Regions from separate parts of the Guyparkeria sp. TX1 genome, predicted to be linked through region 1. Evidence: predicted binding sites of a transcription regulator. Region 1 holds the regulator's gene; each other region holds the start of a gene.
The links. The regulator FliA, encoded in region 1, starts transcription of late flagellar genes. The targets are predictions, from matches to a motif close to GCTAAAGTTNNNNNNNNNNCNGCCGATA.

Region 1 (5,660 bases):
GAAGACTTCCCGCAGGGCGCGGCGGAAGAACAGTGAGTCGTCGACGATCAGAAGGCGTATCGGCATCGATCAGGCCACCGAACGCAGACGTTGACGACCACGGCCCGTGTTGCGGCGCACCATGCCCGGCAGGTCGAGGATCAGGGCGATGTGCCCGTCGCCGGTGATGGTCGCGCCGGCGAAACCATCGACCACCCGCAGCAGCTCGCCCAGCGGCTTGATCACCACCTCTTCCTGACCGATGACCGAGTCGACCACCAGGGCCATCAGCTGTGCGCCGTGCTGGACCATGACCACCTGGTCGGTCTCGCAGCGCGTGCCGGGTTTCTCGCCACGCAGGGCCAGCCAGTCGGTCATGCGGAACAGCGGCACGGCGCGGTCGCGAACGGTGATGGTCGACTGACCATCGACGACGTTCACTTCCTTGTCGGCCATCTCGAAGATCTCGTTGACCACCGACAGCGGGATGGCGTACTTGCGACCGGAGACGATCACCATCAGGGTCGGCAGGATGGCCAGCGTCAGCGGCACCTTGATGTTGATCTGGGTGCCCTCGCCCTGGACCGAGTCGATGCTGATGGTGCCCGAGAGCTTGGTGATCGCGGTCTTGACCACGTCCATGCCCACGCCGCGGCCGGAGATATCCGAGATCTGATCCTTGGTGGAAAAGCCCGGGTGCAGGATCAGCTCGAAGCATTCCTGGTCGGTGAGGCGCTCGGCGGTGTCGGGGTCGACGATCCCTTTCTCGACGCCCTTGCGACGCAGCACTTCGGCGTCCATCCCGGCACCGTCGTCCTGGATGGACAGGCGAATGTGATCGCCTTCCTGGGCAGCCGACAACAACACGGTCCCAGCCCGGTCCTTGCCGTTGGACTCGCGGGCGTCCGGCATCTCGATGCCGTGGTCGACGGCATTGCGCACCAGGTGGATGAGGGGATCGGCCAACGCCTCGACCAGGTTCTTGTCGAGATCGGTGTCCTCGCCCTCGAGTTCGAGGTTGACCTCCTTGCCCAGGGTGCGCGCGGTGTCGCGCACCACCCGCGGGAAGCGGCCGAAGACCTTCTTGACCGGCTGCATGCGGGTCTTCATCACCGCGCCCTGCAGATCGGAGGTGACCATGTCGAGCGTGGCAATCACCGAGGAGATTTCCTCGTTCTCGAAGGTCGTCTTGAGGGTGTTCATGCGGTTGCGCACCAGCACGAGCTCACCCACCAGATTCATGATGCTGTCGAGTCGCTCGGTGTCCACGCGCACGGTGGTTTCCACCGGTGCCTTGTGCGCCTCGGCTGCCTTGGGGTTCCCCTGGGAATTTCCCTGGGAGTTTCCAGGGGGCGTGGCATCAGGCTTGGCCGGGGCCGCGGGCTTGGCAGCCGACTGGGATGGCTGTTCGGGCTTGGGCTTCGATTCGGGAGCGGCGGCCTCGGCTGGCTTTTCGTCGGCCTGAGTTGCGGCCACCGTCGGCCCCTTGCCCTTGCCGTAGAGCTCGTCGAGCACCGCCTCGAACTCCTCGTCGGTGATCTCGTCGGAATCCGCGGCACCTGCCGCCTTCTCGGCAGCGGCCGGGTTCGCTTCGGGCGCCGGGGCCTGGAACTTGCCCTTGCCGTGCAACTCGTCGAGCAGGCTCTCGAACTCGTCGTCACTGATCAGGTCATCGCCCGAGCCACTGCTGGCCACCGGCGCTTCGGACTCGGCCGCATCCAAGTCGGCCAGCATGCGGTCGAAGGCATCGTCCTCGTCGGCCACGGCCGTCGGCTCGTCGGCCGGGATATCGTCGCTGGTGAGGTCACTCGGGGCTGGAGCGACGGCCGGCGCAGTCGCATCCTGATGCGCCAGTGCCTCGATCTCTTTGAGGAAGGTCTTGGAGACGTCCTCCGGATACTGGCCGCCGCGCAGGGAATCGAACATGTTGTTGAGCACGTCGATTACCTGCAGCATCACGTCCATGATCCGGCTGTTCATGGTGATTTCGTGGTTGCGCAGCAGGTTGAAGATGTCCTCGGCGCGGTGACAGACCTCCACCAGCGGATGCACCTCGAGGAAGCCGGCCCCACCCTTGATGGTGTGGAAGGCGCGGAACACCGAATTGAGCCGGTCCGCGTCATCGGGCGACTGCTCCAGCTCGATCAGCTGCTGATCCAGCCCGTTGAGCAGCTCACCGGCCTCAATCAGGAAGTCCTGCAACAGCTCGTTGTCGGGTTCGAATGCCATGCTTGCCTCTCACTGCGCTCTGTGACCCCCGGCGGGGTGTGCCACGTTCCCGCCCGGCCACGTGGGCCCGGCATTTCCCTCGATCGACCGGGTCAGAAACCCAGGCTGGCGAGTAGATCGTCGACGTCGTCCTGATTCTTGACCACGTTATCGCCGGCGCTGGGCAACTGCGGCCCGACGCCATCCTCGGCACGCTCGGCCGGGGCGACGGACTTGCTGTCCTCTCCCTTGGCATTGCGGACCGGGGCGGTAATCTGCAACAGCCCGACGAGCTTTTCCTCGAGCTGCTCGAGCAGATCGATCACCCGCATCAGGAGCTGACCGGACAGATCCTGGAATTCCTGGGCCATCATGATCTCGGTGAACTGCCCCTTGAGTCGCTCGCCACAGCGGGTGGTCGAGTCCAGGTAGCGGGTCATCGACTCGACCACGCCCCCCAGACGAGCGTTATCGGCTTCGCTGGCGGCGACTTTAGCCAGCTCGTCCTTGAGCCGTTGCGAGCGCTCGACGATCTGCTCCGCCGTGGGGGTGGCCTCTTCGGTGACCGTCAAGGTGCGGGTCGCAGCCTGCTCGGTCAGGGTGATCACGTAGCGCAGGCGATCACGCGCGTCCGGCATCTCGTCCTCGGCCAGCGCCCCGAGTCGCTCGTCCTCGGCAAAGCTCCTGAGGGTGTCATGTACCTCACGGGTCATCCGACCGACCTCGTCGAAGATATTGCCCGAATAGGCCGCCGTGAGTTCACCGATCAGCTGCGCTTCGCTCGACGAATCTTCGTTCTCGATCGCCTCGACCAATGCGCGGGCGTCGGCCAATCGCTTTTCGCGACCGACCACCGGCTGGAAGTCCTGCTCCTGTACTTGAGTCATCCCGGGGCCCTACGATTCGACGCGTTCGAAGATCTTGTCGATCTTCTCCTTGAGGGTGGCGCCGTTGAACGGCTTGACGATGTAGCCGTTCACGCCCTCCTGGGCGGCGAGCACGATCTGTTCCCGCTTGGCCTCGGCGGTCACCATGAGCACCGGCAGGCTGGCGAGGTTCGGGTCGGCACGAACCGCTCGCAGCAGGTCGATGCCGGTCATGCCCGGCATGTTCCAGTCGGTCACGAGGAAATCGAAATTGCCCTGCCGGAGCAGTGGCAGTGCCGTCTGGCCATCATCGGCCTCCTCGAGGTTGGTGAAGCCAAGCTCCTTGAGGAGGTTCTTGATGATCCGGCGCATCGTGGAGAAATCGTCCACCACGAGGATCTTCATGTTTCGGTCCATTTTCGCCCCTGGGATCGTTTGTCAGTACCAGGCAGGTTGCCTTGTTCGAACGTGGGTAGGAGGGTCTATCGGCGCCGAGCGGAAAAGATTGAGCCCTTTTCTGCACCCGGCGCCCTATTTCCAGGCGTTCATCGCGGTCTTGAGCCGCATGATCGCCTTGTTGTGAATCTGACAGACGCGCGACTCGCTGACGCCGAGCACCGCGCCGATCTCTTTTTGGTTGAGTTCCTCGACATAGTACAGGGACATCACCAGCCTTTCCCGTTCCGGCAGCTCGTCGATGCAGTCGGCAAGATCGCGCTGGAAGTGGTTCTCGGCCAGCGCCTCGTCGGGTTGCTGGCTATTCGGGTCGGCAATGTCGAAGGTCTCGTTTTCCGCCTCGCCGCCGTGATCCAGCGAACCGACGTGTACCGAGGAGGAATCACTGATGGCGGCGTGGTACTCGTTGAGGGTGATGCCCATGCGCTCGCAGACCTCGGCATCTCGCGCCTCGCGACCGGTGTCGGCCTCGATGGCGGCCACCGTCTGCGCGATTTCCCGCTGGCGACGATAGACCGAGCGCGGCGCCCAGTCGTTGCGGCGCACCTCGTCGAGCATTGCGCCGCGAATGCGCAAGCCGGCGTAGGTCTCGAACGAGGCCCCCTTGTCGCCATCGAACAGGCGGGCAGCGTCGAGCAGCCCGACCATGCCCGCCTGTATCAGATCCTCGGCCTGCACATGGGAGGGCAGACGCCCGAGCAGGTGAAAAGCCACTCGCTTGACCAGGTCAGCGTGCTTGGCCACCAGGGCTTCGGTCGATCCGGCCTGAACGTTCTGATACATGGCGCGTGCATTCATAACAGGTTCTCGGGGTCCAGCTCGGCGTTGTTCACCAGTCGCTCGACGAAAAACTGCAACTGCCCCTGCGGCCCGCGCGGCACCGGCCACTGATTGACCTTGTCGGCCATCGCCGTGAACGCCCGCGTCGACTTCGCCCCGCCGTAGAGCTGCACGACGGTCTTCTGACGCTGCACGGCCCGACGCAGGTAATCGTCGAACGGCACCGACCCCATGTGGGTGAGCGTCACGTCGAGAAAGCGCTTGGCAGCCACCGAGAGTTTCTCGAACAGGCGCCGGCCCTCGGCAGCATCGCGCACCATGTTTGCGACCACGTGGAAACGGGTGACGTCGTGTTCACGCGATAGCACCTTGATGACGGCGTAGGCATCGGTGATTGAGGCCGGCTCGTCGCAGACCACCACCACGACCTCGCTGGCAGCCTCGGCGAAGCGCACCACCGAGTCGGCGATGCCCGCGGCCGAATCGACGACCAGGGTGTCGACCGGCCAGCGCATGCCGGAGAAGGCCGAGATCAGTCCGGCATTCTCGGCGGCCGTCAGACCGGCCATGCTGGCCACCCCGCTAGCGGCCGGCAGGATGCCGATACCCTCGGGGCCTTCGAGCATGATCTCGTCGAGAGTCGCCTCGCCGGAAAGCACGTGGGACAGATTGCCCCGGGACTGTAGACCAAGCAGGACATCGACGTTGCCGAGCCCCAGGTCGGCATCCATCAACACCACCCGCTCGCCGCTGCGGGCGAGTGCCACGGAAAGGTTGACCGAGACGTTGGTCTTGCCCACGCCGCCCTTGCCGCTGGTCACGGCGATCACCCGCACCGGGCGATTGGCATTGGCGTAGCGCGCCCCGTCGGCCTGGTCGTGGCCGCTAATGGTGGGCTGGAGTGTCATCCGGCTTGATTGAGCATCCACAGCGGATCATCCCGGTCGGTGTGTTCGAGTTGTGACTGCCCCATTTCCAGGGCCTGCTTGATCAGGTCGGCCGCCTTCGGGAACCAGAGATCCTCCGGGACGCGCTGGCCGACCCCCGCGCAAACCAGCGGCAGGCGACGCGGCTCACCGTCGACACCGGCCAGCGGGCGAACCAGGGCGGCCAGGCCGCCGCCGAGCAGGACGGTCTCGTCGAGCTTGGTCAGCACGGTGCCGTGCAACGGCAGGCCGGCAAAGCGTTTCTTGACGTCCTCGAGGGCCGGGTACTGGGCATTGGCCGACAGCACCAGCAGCAGCTTGACCGCCTCGCCCGCCCCCATCAGGGCCTCGAGTTTCTGCATCATGCGGAAATCGCGCTGCGACATCCCGGAGGTGTCGATCAGCACCAGGTGCCGGTCGGACACGGCCTCGAGCAACTGCGCCA
Region 2 (5,660 bases), 230 kb from region 1:
GGCACTTCGGTCCTGACTCAGGCCAACCAGGCGCCGCAGTCGGTGCTTGGTCTCCTGGGCTAACATCCCCAAAGGGAATTAGATGAGCCGGTGATCTGAGTATCCCGGCTCATCATTAGAGCGGTTGGGATGGACCCCGCCAGTCACACACTTGAACCCAAGTCGTAAAAATTTGAGTTTGTGTATGCTGTAGCCGCTTGATGCTTGAGGACGAACCCATGAGTTCGATCAACCAGATTTCCATGACGGGCATCCCGTCCGCGATGAGCGGACCGGATGCCTTTTTGTCTTCAGAAAGGGGAAAATCGACCCTGATGGAGTCGAAGGTTCCGACGGCCGCTCCAGCGGAGCTGCCGCCGAAGCCCTCGTCCGCCCCGTCACCTGTCGAGGTTGCGCGCTCTAAAGGCGCCGATGCCCAGGCAGATGGGGAAAGAGACAAGTTAAGAGAAGCCATCGAGGCCATCCAGGAGAAGTTGAAGCCCGGTCCCAGGGCACTCGACTTTTCCGTCAATGACAAACTGGGGGACGTGGTGGTCAAGGTGGTTGACCCGTCCAACAAGCAGGTGATCCGGGAAATCCCTCCCGAAGAGATCATCGCGATGCGTGAACGTCTTCGCGAGTTCAGCGAGTTGAATCTTTCGGACGTTCTGCCGGCAGGCAGCCTGCTGTCAGACATTTCTTGATTTGAGGTGCGACCATGGCAAGTTCCAGCGGTCTTTCCATTTCCGGCGTTGGTAGTGGCCTGGACATCCAGGGCATCGTCAGCCAGCTCGTTCAGGCAGAGGGTGCTCCTCGACGCAATTTGCTCGCCAGCCGCGAGGCGTCCTATGAGGCCACGCTGTCGGGGCTGTCGAAGCTGAAGAGTGCAGCCTCCGAGCTGAGCTCCGCTGCCTTCGATCTGCGCAGTCTGGACACCTTCCGCTCCCGCGCGGTGACGTCCGGCAACGAGGACATCCTGACGGCCACGGCCTCGCCGGGAACGGCGCTGGGGAAATACCAGGTCGAGGTAGGGCAGCTTGCGACGGCGCAGAAGCAGGCCTCGGCCGGCTTTGTCGATTCGACCGCAACGGTGGGTTCGGGGCAGCTGACATTCGATACCAGCAGCAGCTCGTTCAGCGTGGCCGTGGCGGCAGGCGACTCTCTGGCCACCATTCGCGACAAGATCAACGGCGCGAGTGGCAATGACTCGGTGCAGGCCTCGATCCTGAATGTCGACGACGGTGCCGGCGGCACCGAGGCTCGGCTGGTGTTCTCCGCGCGGGAGACGGGTACGGCCAATGCGGTGACCGTGACGGCGACCGATGACGACGGCAACAACACCGATGCCGCCGGTCTCTCGCGGCTGGCATCGGCCAACCTGACCGAGCTTACCGCTGCGCAGGATGCTCAGGTGACGATCGACGGGCTGTCGGTCACCAGCTCCACCAACCAGGTGGACGGGGTAATCGAGGGCATGACCCTGAACCTCAACCAAGCCCAGCCCGGCACCAAGGTGGAAGTGGCCGTCGAGGGCGATAATGGCCCGGTGCTCGAGGCGTTGAATGGCTTCGTCGAGAAGTACAACTCCCTGAACAGCACCTATCGGAACCTGACCGCCTACAATGCGGAGACCGAGCAGGGCGGCGTGCTGCAGGGCGATGCGACCGCGAATGGCATCAATCGCGGTCTACGCTCGCTGCTGGGGGGCAATATCGGCACGGGCACTATCGACAACCTGTCCAAAATCGGCATCCAGATCGATTCCGAGGGTAAGATGACCCTGGACGAGTCGGTGGCCGAGAACGCCCTCAACAATGACAGTCAGGCCGTGAAAGACTTTCTTGCGGACCCGGCCGACGGCGTGTCGCAGCAGGTGGACGAGCTGCTCAAGCCGTACCTGAGCTTCGACGGTATCTTCGACAACCGCACGGACAGCTTGAACCGCTCGATCGACCGCATCGATGACCAGCGGGCGGCGCTGGATCGGCGGATGGAGAATTACCAGGAAAGCCTGACCAAGCAGTTCACCGCCATGGACAAAATCGTGCAGAACATTCAGTCCTCCGCGAGCTATCTGAGCCGGATTGGCATCGATGTGGGCTCCTGAATCCTGAGAAAATCCGGGGAATGATGGCCTCAAGTTTTTACTCGACTGGCCGATCAACTTGAGTAGAGCGAAGAACGTGGATCAACGCTTCTCTCGCTCAGTGCGACAAGCCAGATAAAAGAGATTTCAGGAGACAACCATGCGAGCGAATCCCTATGCGCAGTACCAGTCCATCGACCTTGAGGCGAAGGTCGAGTCGGCATCGCCGCACGGTCTGATCGGGATGCTGTACGAGGGCTTTCTTACGCGGGTGGCTCAGGCCAAGGTGGCCATGCTCGCGGGTAACTTCGAACAGAAGGGCATCAACGTGACCAAGGCGCACAACATCCTTGGTGGACTGAAGGATGGCTTGAACCCGGAGCAAAGCCCGGAACTCGCCGAGCGTCTGGGCGAGTTGTACGATTACTGCCAGCGTCGTCTGCTTGATGCGAGCGCGCAGCGTGATGCCGCGGGCTTCGACGAGGTTTCATCGCTGATCCGCGAGATCAAGGAAGCCTGGGATGCCATCGAGCCAGAAGTGTCCCAGATGGCCCAGGCGAGCTGAAAGGATCGTGCCGACTAGTCGGGGTTGACCTCCGCCGGGCGCGGGTTGACGTTGGGGTCCACGCCGACCGGAGGAAGGCAACTGATGGCAAACGCATTGTCGATTGAATCATCCATCGAGGAGCTCGACGGGTTGGGGGACTCCCTCGACCAGATCGCGTCGAGGATCGAGGCGGGTGATCAGGACGAGACTCTGAGCGAGATGGCCGAGGGCCTCGATCAGGCTGAGGCGCAGATCGCGGAGCTCGTGGTCGAAGCGGAGTCGCGTCAGCAGCTCGGGGACCCTAGGCTGGTGGCACTCAAATCGGACTGGCTCAATCGGTTCGAGCGTTTTTTCGGGCTTGTCGAACGTACGCGCCGCCAATTGAACGGTGAGGCGGAATTGCGCCTATCCCGACATCGGGCCTCGGATGCCTATCTGAAGAATCAGGCATCCTGATCTGCAGAGACACCATGCTGTTCAGAACACAGAAAGGGCCGCCGTCCATCGAGGATGGCGGCCCTTTTCGTATTAGGTTGGGGCCGCAGGGGTGTCGAAGGCTAGCCGCGCTTCCTGAAGAAAAGCCTCAAGCTCGTCTCGGGCCGCCGGGGCGCAGTAGTTCAGGTATTGCTCGCAGAACGGGATACCGTCCGGGATCTCTAGTGCCACGAACAGCCGTACCATCTGTTTGATGCGTTTGACATCACCAGGGAACTGCTCAAGGTGGCGGGTCAGGGCGGTAATGCCGGCTTCCGCGTCATTCTCCAGTAGTGCTAGCCGCGCGGCCATTCGCCAGTGGGTGGGATTGATGCTTGCAGCGGTCTGTAAGGTCGCTAAAGCATCAGTTGGTCTGTGTGCTTCGATGTTGATATGTGTAAGGCGCAGCAGCGTGTGTTCGATTAGCACCGCATCGTGTTCCGGATCGGCCCACTCGAGTGCGATGGCATGCATGTCTGCAGCGGTGAGCAGATCTTGGCTAAGTTCTGCCGCAAGCCCTCTTGCATAACCGGCGTAAGGACGGGCGACGTCGCTCTCTCGATGGTGTTCCAACGCCTGTGCGAGAGAACCGAGGGCCTCCAAGTTGTTGGTTGAGAAGTGACGTTCAATCTGCCTCAGCGAGACGCGTGGGGAGCGCTTCTGTTGGTTTCGCTTCCGGTCTTTCTCTAGCAGGCGTTCGATGCGGTCGTCATAGGCGGTTCGGGCTTCTCTCATGGCCGGGGTATCTGCGCCATCGTGACGGCATTCCAGCCACCTGACGCGCTCCGGTTCGCCATGTTCCATGTAGCGTTGTGCTATTTCCTCTGCATTCGCTAAGTCGGATAGTTCGAGTTCCCGGGTAATTACCCGTTTTTGGGCCAGCTCCAATGGGACGATCAGGCGTCGCGCCTCTTCGCGAATGGCGTCGTAATAGCGACTGGCTAGTTCCTCTGCTTGCTGTCGGTCGAGTGCAAAGAAATCGTGCGGTAGATCGGTCCGCATGATGGCCCGAGTCGCAGCCCGTTGGGCCAAGTGTGCCGCCCTTTTAAAGCGTCCTTTGAACAGCCGGTCGATGGCCTGCATGCGGCGCTTGTGGCGCTTCTGACGGCCGGGGTGGATCAAATTGAAATATGCCTGATTGGATTCCAGACCTAGTTGCGCGAGATTGCCAACCTTTTGCAATTCATCGCGGATATTGGACAGGCTGTGGTTAAGAGCCTGGAGCGTCGCCTTACGAGCCTCTTTTGTCACGCCCTCACGTATCTGATCTAGCGGTTTCCGGTCGAAGGCCTGCTCGGGAATTGCGATGGTGTCGAGCGGTTGATGATTGACGTCTTTGATGACCGCTGCATTTGGACTTGGATTTATGAAGTCCACGGTGGTGGCTTGCTGGGCTATTTCGGCCATTGCTCGAATGCCGGCATAGTAGTCTGGAGTGGTCCAGGTGGCCTCTCCGGAGTTGGTCGTTACTGGCACAGCGCTGAAGTCCATCAGCGGGCCGGCGGCCGCCTCACTGCTGCCGCTGGCATGTGTCTGTCCGTCTGGTGCGTGGCACAGATCGAGGCCACAAAAGATCAACTCGCTGAATCCCATGAAGACGGCGAGCTGAGCTGCCATGTGAGTCACTGTCGGGCCGCTCATCGAGATCGACCGCCCGGTGTTGATCGAGTCGTCCGCCCACGGGACGATCGGGCCAACGCAAAAAAGGCTGTGAGGCCAGCGATTGACTATGGCTGGGTATGGATGGCTGCTGGTCACAAGGATCGTGCGGTCGGAGAAGTCAAACATTTGACGACTGACTGTCAGACTTATCGGGAATGGGTCAACGGTGACCACGAGGTCCGGGTTGATGTCTGCCTCGAGTAGCCGCGCGCTCACTCGCGAAACCGCGATCAAGAATAGGGCGTCTCGGTTTTTGAGGAGCCACTCGATTTGGCTGTCAAGTGACGGGCCGCCAGCGATAATGACCGCCCGTCGTCCGACGAAGAGCTTCTCAAAGGAGTCGATGCCACCTTGGAAATTGGGTGCTGAGAGGATGTGGGGCTCAATGAACGGCGCCACGTTGAGTTGGGCTGTTGTGCGAAAACGCTCGGCCGTCAGGTGTGCATCGAAGTGGGCTGTGAGCTCGACGTATTGTGGGTCGGTGCCGTCGAGCGCGCCAAGCGAGCGTTCCAGTATCACTCCATCGATTCTGAAATAGGCAGGCAGCTGCAGCAGGGCGGCTTGCTCCTGCCATTCGTCGAAACTCACCAGCTGGACGAAATCGTCACAGAGTGCGCTGATGGCTGGGTTTTGCCGCAGCGTCTGGAGGATGTCCTCGGGCTCGATGACGAGCCAGCGGCTGCCCCGCGGCATCGGGGCATGTTCGCGTATGTAGCGCAGCAGCTGGCCGGAATCACTACCGATGATGATGTACAGCCGATCTTCCTGGTGCAGCCGATCGCCGAAGTGCTCGGCAAGAACCGTCTGGGCACGGCTCTTGCTTTCCGAGCAAGCGGCCTCCGGCGCGGCATCTTGCTGCGTACCGAAGTGCCGCGCATTGATGGATGGCAATATCCAGTCGCCCTGCTGCGT
Region 3 (5,660 bases), 500 kb from region 1:
CCGGTAGCGCTCGGCGACCGGGTCGGCGTACTCGAACTCGCTGCCCTTTTCCTCGGGCTGGTCCTCGAAGCCGATGGTGAAGGTCTTCGGGGTCACGCCCGCCTCGTGGGCCAGGGCGACGATCAACGAGGAATCCAGACCACCGGAAAGCAGTACGCCCACCGGCACGTCGCTGATGGCCAAGCGCTTTCGCACGGCATCCAGCAGTCGCTCGTGGATCAGCTCCGGCCACTCGTCGGCCGGGACGTCGTGGTCCTCGGCGGTATCGATGGCCCAGTAGCGTTGCAACTGGCGGTTGCCGTTGCGATCGACCCGCATCCAGTGGCCGGGCGGCAGCTTGTTCACCCCGCGGAAAATGGTGCGCGGCGCCGGCACCACGGCGTGCAGGGTGAACTGGTGGTGCAGGGCGGTGGGGTCAAAATCGGTGTCGACGTTGCCCGCGGCCAGCAGGGCTGGAAGGCTCGAGGCAAAGCGCAGCGGACCCTCGCCGACGGTGTGATAGAGCGGCTTGATGCCCTGGCGGTCGCGGAACAGGAACAGCGATTCGTCGCGCATGTCCCAGATCGCGAAGGCGAACATGCCGTCGAGGCGTGCCACACCATCCGGGCCCCACTCGCGGAAGGCGGCAAGGATCACCTCGGTGTCGCCGGTGGAGGCGAAACGATGCCCGAGCGACTGCAGTTCCTCGCGCAGTTGCGGGTGGTTGTAGATCGTGCCGTTGAAGACGATCGCCAGCCCACGCTCGCGGTCGACCATCGGCTGGTGGCCGTGGAAGGAGAGATCCAGGATCGACAGGCGCCGGTGACCGAAGGCCAGCGGGCCGTCGGAGAAGCTGCCCTCGTGGTCGGGCCCACGCCGTTCCAGCCGGCTCATCATCCGCCGTACCGCGGTCAGGTTGCCGTCACGTCCGCCGGTTTCCAGCCATCCGCAAATGCCACACATCGTTTCGCTCGCCTGTCGTCTGATCGTTGTCGGGATCGAGAGTCTAGCGCACGCTACCGGCCTACAGGCCGATGATGCCGTACTCGGTCAGGGTGGGCTCCCAGCGGCGCCAGTCGGGATAGGCATGATCCATCACGCCGTAGAATCGGGCGTTGTGGCCGCGCTCGACCAGGTGCGCCAGTTCGTGGACGATCACCAGGTCGATTGCCGCGACCGGCAGGCGCACCAGCTCGAGGTTGAGCCAGATGCGCCGCGCCTGGATGTTGCAGGTGCCCCAGCGTGATCGCATGCGCCGGATGCGGGTCTCGGGCCGGGTCAGCGCCATGTGATCGGCCCAATGAGGGACGCGGTGGTCGAGTACGCGTTTGAATTCCTGCCGGCAGTGCTCGCGCAGCAGCGCCTGCGCCTGATCGATCCCGGCGCTGCGGACATGGATGGTGCCGGGCTCCCGCCGCACTTGCCCCCGGGGTGTCGAGTCGTCGTGCCAGACAAGCGCGTGTTCCTCGCCGAACAGGTGGAGTCGATTCGGGAGTTGACCCTCGGTGATGACGGGCGGTCGATTGGCCAGCTTGCGGCGCTGTTCCTCGATCCAGCCGGCCCGGCTGGTGACAAACGCCCGCACCGCGCGGTCGCTGACTCGGCGTGGGGCGTTGACCCGCAGCGAACCATCCGCCGGATCGAGCCGCAGGTAGAGGTGTCGAATGGATTTGCGCTGCACCCGGACCTCGCCCATTGGGTGGTCGAGGCGGCTGACGCGTGTTTGTGTAGATCGTTTGGGGAGCAGGCGTTTCATTGGGGACGAAGTCTAACCGAGCGCGGCGAGCGGAACGGCAAGCGACTACGCTGGTCGCACGCGAAACCAGTTTCGAGCCAATGATCGAGGCCCCGGATGCTCAAGACACTGCAATCGTTGTTCTTCCCTGACCAGTCGACCACCGAGACCACCCGGGAGACACGTGTCGATGCGGCGGTGGCCATCCTGTTGATGGAGGTGGCGCGGGCGGATTTCGACGTCGCCGAGGGTGAGCTCGGCGTGATTCGCCGCACCCTGATCGACGATTTTGCTATGGGGGCGGATCAAGCCGATGAACTGGTGCGTCACGCTGCGGCCGAGGTGGATGATTCGACCGGATTCTTCCCGTTCGTGCGGGTGCTCAACGAGCAACTCGGCCAGAATCAGAAGCGACAGGTGGTCGAGACACTCTGGCGCGTGGCCTACGCCGATGCCGGCAAGCACCATCTCGAGGAATCGATCATCCGTCAGATAGCCGATCTGCTTTACGTGCCGCACAGCGAGTTCATCCGCGCCCGGGTGCGGGCCGAGCAAGCCGCCTCCGATTGAGTTCCGGCGAGGCGCCAATAAAAAGCCCCGCGACCGATGGGTGCGGGGCTCGTTGATCTCAACCGGTCGCCGTTCAGGTCTTGAACTGGTTCACCAGTGCCTGCAGCTGCGAGGCCAGTCGTGCCAGTTCGTGGCTCGCCGTTGAGGTCTGCGCACCGCCCTCGGCGGTCTGGGAGGCGGCCTCGTTGATGTTGGAGACGTTGCGGTTGATCTCCTCGGCCACCTGGCCCTGTTCCTCGGCGGCCGAGGCGATCTGGTGGTTCATGTCGGTGATCGTCTCGATCGCGCGGGTGATGGTCACCAGTGACTGGCCGGCCTCGCGGGCCTGATCGGCGGTCTTGCGGGCATGCACCTGGCTGCTCTGCATGGCGCCGACAGCCTGCTTGGAGCCACCCTGGATGCTCTCGACCATCTCGCGGATCTCCAGGGTAGAGGCCTGCGTCTTGCTTGCCAGCGAACGGACTTCTTCGGCCACCACGGCAAAGCCACGGCCGTGCTCGCCGGCCCGGGCCGCCTCGATCGCGGCGTTGAGGGCCAGCAGGTTGGTCTGCTCGGCGATCTCGCGGATGACATCGACCACCGTGCTGATCTTCTCGCTGGCGGTCTCGAGGTTACCGATGATCGCGCCGGCCTCCTCGATTTCGTCGGCCAGCGCGGCGACATGGTTGATCGTCTCGTTGACCACGCGCTGACCGTCCTTGGCCTCCTCGTCGGCATTCTGCGCGGCATCGGCGGCGCCCGAGGCGTTCTGGGCGATGTCCTGGACCGTGCTGGTCATCTCGTTCATGGCCGAGGCGACCATCTCGGTCTCTTGGCGCTGCTTCTGCACGCCCTCGTTGGTGTCCGCGGTGATCTGCGAGAGTTCCTCGGCGGAGGCCGAGAGCTGGCCGGTCGAGTTCGCGACTTCGTGGATCGAGTCGCGCATCTTGGCGGCAAAGCGGTTGAACGCGGCGGACAGGTCAGTGATCTCGTCGCGACCGCTCTCGTCGAGGCGCTGAGTGAGATCGCCGTCACCCTTGGAGATATCGTCCATCGCCTGGACGGTCCGACGCAGCGGCCGTGTGATGCTACGAGTGATCAGGAAACCGATCAGCGCGGCGATGGCGATCGCCACGGCCATCACGGAGATGACCTTGTTGCGGGCCGCGGCCTGGCGCTCAACGTACTCGCTGCGATCCATGCTCACGGCAAGCACGCCCACCGGGTTACCCGAGAAATCCGCGATGGTGTGGGCGTAGGTCACCATCGGCGTCTCGTCGAGCGCGTGCTCCCAGATCGTGGTGTCGCTCTTGGCGGCACGCAGCTGGTCGGCCGCGAGCGCGCTTGGCTGGCCGAGGGTCGAGCCGAAGGCCTCGAAGCCGCCGCTGTCGGTTTCCAGGTACAGGCCGATGTCCACGCCGTAGCCGGTCTTGAACTTGTCGAAGAATGGCTGACCGAAGCTCATGCCGAATTCGACGCTGCCCTGGTGCTCGCCCTGGTAGCGGATCGGTGCGATGCCGCGCATGCCGAGTCCGGCCACGCCGCGCTCCAGGCCTCGAACGCGCTTGCTTTCATTGTTGGTCGCCAGGACGGTCTTGCGGAAACTGGAGAGGTCGTCACCGAACTTCTCCGGCTTGTGGGCGCGGAAGAAGGAGGTAGCCGGCGGCAGGTGGAACTGGAACTGGCGCGCGCCGTAGTCCTCGCGCATCGGGGCGAACATCGGCAGGGTCATCGTGCTGATCCGCTCCCGATCCTGCTCGGCCATCGCCTGTTCGATATCCGGAATGCGCGAAACTGCCGTGCTCAACGCCTCGGCCAGACGCCCCTCGGCGCTGATCTCGGCCTGTGCGCTTTCGAACAGCCCGCGCAACTCACGTTGCTGGGCCTGCTTGATGGTGGCCGAGAATTCGGTGATCACCAGAGGGATGATCAGGGCGGCGATAAAGACGATGACCAGGGCAAAGCCGAGGGCGAGTCGGGCGCCGATGGTCAGGTTCTTGAAGAGGGCAGGCATGGTTGGCTCCGCGTGGTCTGGCTCGGGGCAGATGGATGAGTCGGGACCCGTGAAATCGGCCGATGCGCTGGAAACTTTAACCTCAGTTATTTGCTGAGGTATTAGTTCGTACTCAAACGATTCTCCGGCGCGGCTTCACGCGTTGGCCGGTCCGGTCCGAGGGTCACAAAAGGGGCGGGAGCCTAACCAACCAACCCTCCGTCGTCCATTGGAGGGCGTTTCTCAGTCGCCCTCGAGTTCCATCCAGCGGTCGAGAACCGCTTCGAGTTCCTGCTCGAGCTCGGTGACGCGGGCCAGCGTGCGTTCGACCTCGGCGGGATCGCCCTGGTAGAAGGCGGGATCGTTGATGGTGGTCTGCAAGTCGGCCTGTTCAGCCTCCAGCGCCTCGATGCGGGCGGGCAGGGCGTCGAGCTCGCGCTGGACCTTGTAGGAGCGCTTTTTCGCCTTTTTCGGCTTGTCTCCGGCCGGTTTCGCGTTTGCGCCGGCCTTTTGGGGGCCTTTCTGAGCCGTTGTGGCAGCCGGGTTGGACCGGGCCGCGCCTTGCGCTACCTGGTCGAGGTAGTCCTCGTAGCCGCCGATGACTTCCTCGATCTCGCCATCGCCCTTGAAGACCAGCAGGCCGGTGACGACGTTGTCGAGAAACGCCCGGTCGTGGCTGACCAGCAGCAGGGTGCCGTCGTAATCCGACAGCGCCTGCTCGAGCACCTCGAGGGTCTCGAGATCGAGATCGTTGGTGGGTTCGTCGAGTACCAGCAGGTTGGCCGGCTTGGCGAACAGTTTGGCCAGCAGCAGGCGGTTGCGCTCACCGCCGGACAGCAATTCGACCCGCGTGCGGGCCCGTTCCGGGGTGAACAGGAACTGTTGCAGGTAGCCGATGCCGTGGACGTTACTGCCCCGGACGTCGAGGCGGTCGCCACCGTCGCAGAGGTTCTCGATGGCGGTCCAGTTGTCGCGCAACTGGGCACGGTGCTGGTCGAAGTAGGCGATTTCCAACTGCGAGCCGCGCTTGATGCTGCCCGAGGTCGGTTCGATCTGGCCTAGGATCAGCTTGATCAGGGTGGACTTGCCTGCGCCGTTGGGGCCGACCAGTCCCACTCGATCGCCCCGCAGGATCGTGGTGGTCAGATCGCGGATGACGGTCTTGTCGCCGAAGGCCACGCTGGCGTCCTGTATCTCGGCGATGATCTTGCCGGAGGTGCGGCCGGAGTCGGTCGACAGGGCCACGCGCCCGGCCTTGTCTCGTCGGGCGGCGCGCTCGGCGCGCAGTTTTTCCAGGTTGCGGACACGCCCCTCGTTGCGGGTACGCCGCGCCTTGACACCCTGACGGATCCAGACCTCCTCCTGGGCGAGCGTCTTGTCGAAGCGCGCGTTCTCCTGCGCCTC

Region 2: fliS (flagellar export chaperone FliS) is a predicted target of FliA. The motif match lies at 2,114-2,141, and genes of this name have one in related genera.
Region 3: VWP12_RS07295 (methyl-accepting chemotaxis protein) is a predicted target of FliA. The motif match lies at 4,331-4,358, and genes of this name have one in related genera.

What each region holds. Positions count from the first base shown of each region.
Region 1 is NZ_CP144142.1:1,058,508-1,064,167, reverse strand. It holds gene VWP12_RS05000 (protein-glutamate methylesterase/protein-glutamine glutaminase) at 1-66, opposite strand, end outside; gene VWP12_RS04995 (chemotaxis protein CheA) at 70-2,208, opposite strand; gene VWP12_RS04990 (protein phosphatase CheZ) at 2,301-3,074, opposite strand; gene cheY (chemotaxis response regulator CheY) at 3,084-3,470, opposite strand; gene VWP12_RS04980 (RNA polymerase sigma factor FliA) at 3,585-4,307, opposite strand; gene VWP12_RS04975 (MinD/ParA family protein) at 4,304-5,197, opposite strand; gene flhF (flagellar biosynthesis protein FlhF) at 5,194-5,660, opposite strand, start outside.
Region 2 is NZ_CP144142.1:1,284,565-1,290,224, forward strand. It holds gene VWP12_RS06025 (flagellin) at 1-63, shown strand, start outside; gene VWP12_RS06030 (flagellar protein FlaG) at 219-683, shown strand; gene fliD (flagellar filament capping protein FliD) at 698-2,086, shown strand; gene fliS (flagellar export chaperone FliS) at 2,226-2,630, shown strand; gene VWP12_RS06045 (hypothetical protein) at 2,715-3,068, shown strand; gene VWP12_RS06050 (6-hydroxymethylpterin diphosphokinase MptE-like protein) at 3,141-5,660, opposite strand, start outside.
Region 3 is NZ_CP144142.1:1,553,528-1,559,187, forward strand. It holds gene VWP12_RS07280 (N-acetylglutaminylglutamine amidotransferase) at 1-942, opposite strand, end outside; gene VWP12_RS07285 (M48 family metallopeptidase) at 1,004-1,660, opposite strand; gene VWP12_RS07290 (TerB family tellurite resistance protein) at 1,832-2,284, shown strand; gene VWP12_RS07295 (methyl-accepting chemotaxis protein) at 2,358-4,277, opposite strand; gene VWP12_RS07300 (ATP-binding cassette domain-containing protein) at 4,500-5,660, opposite strand, start outside.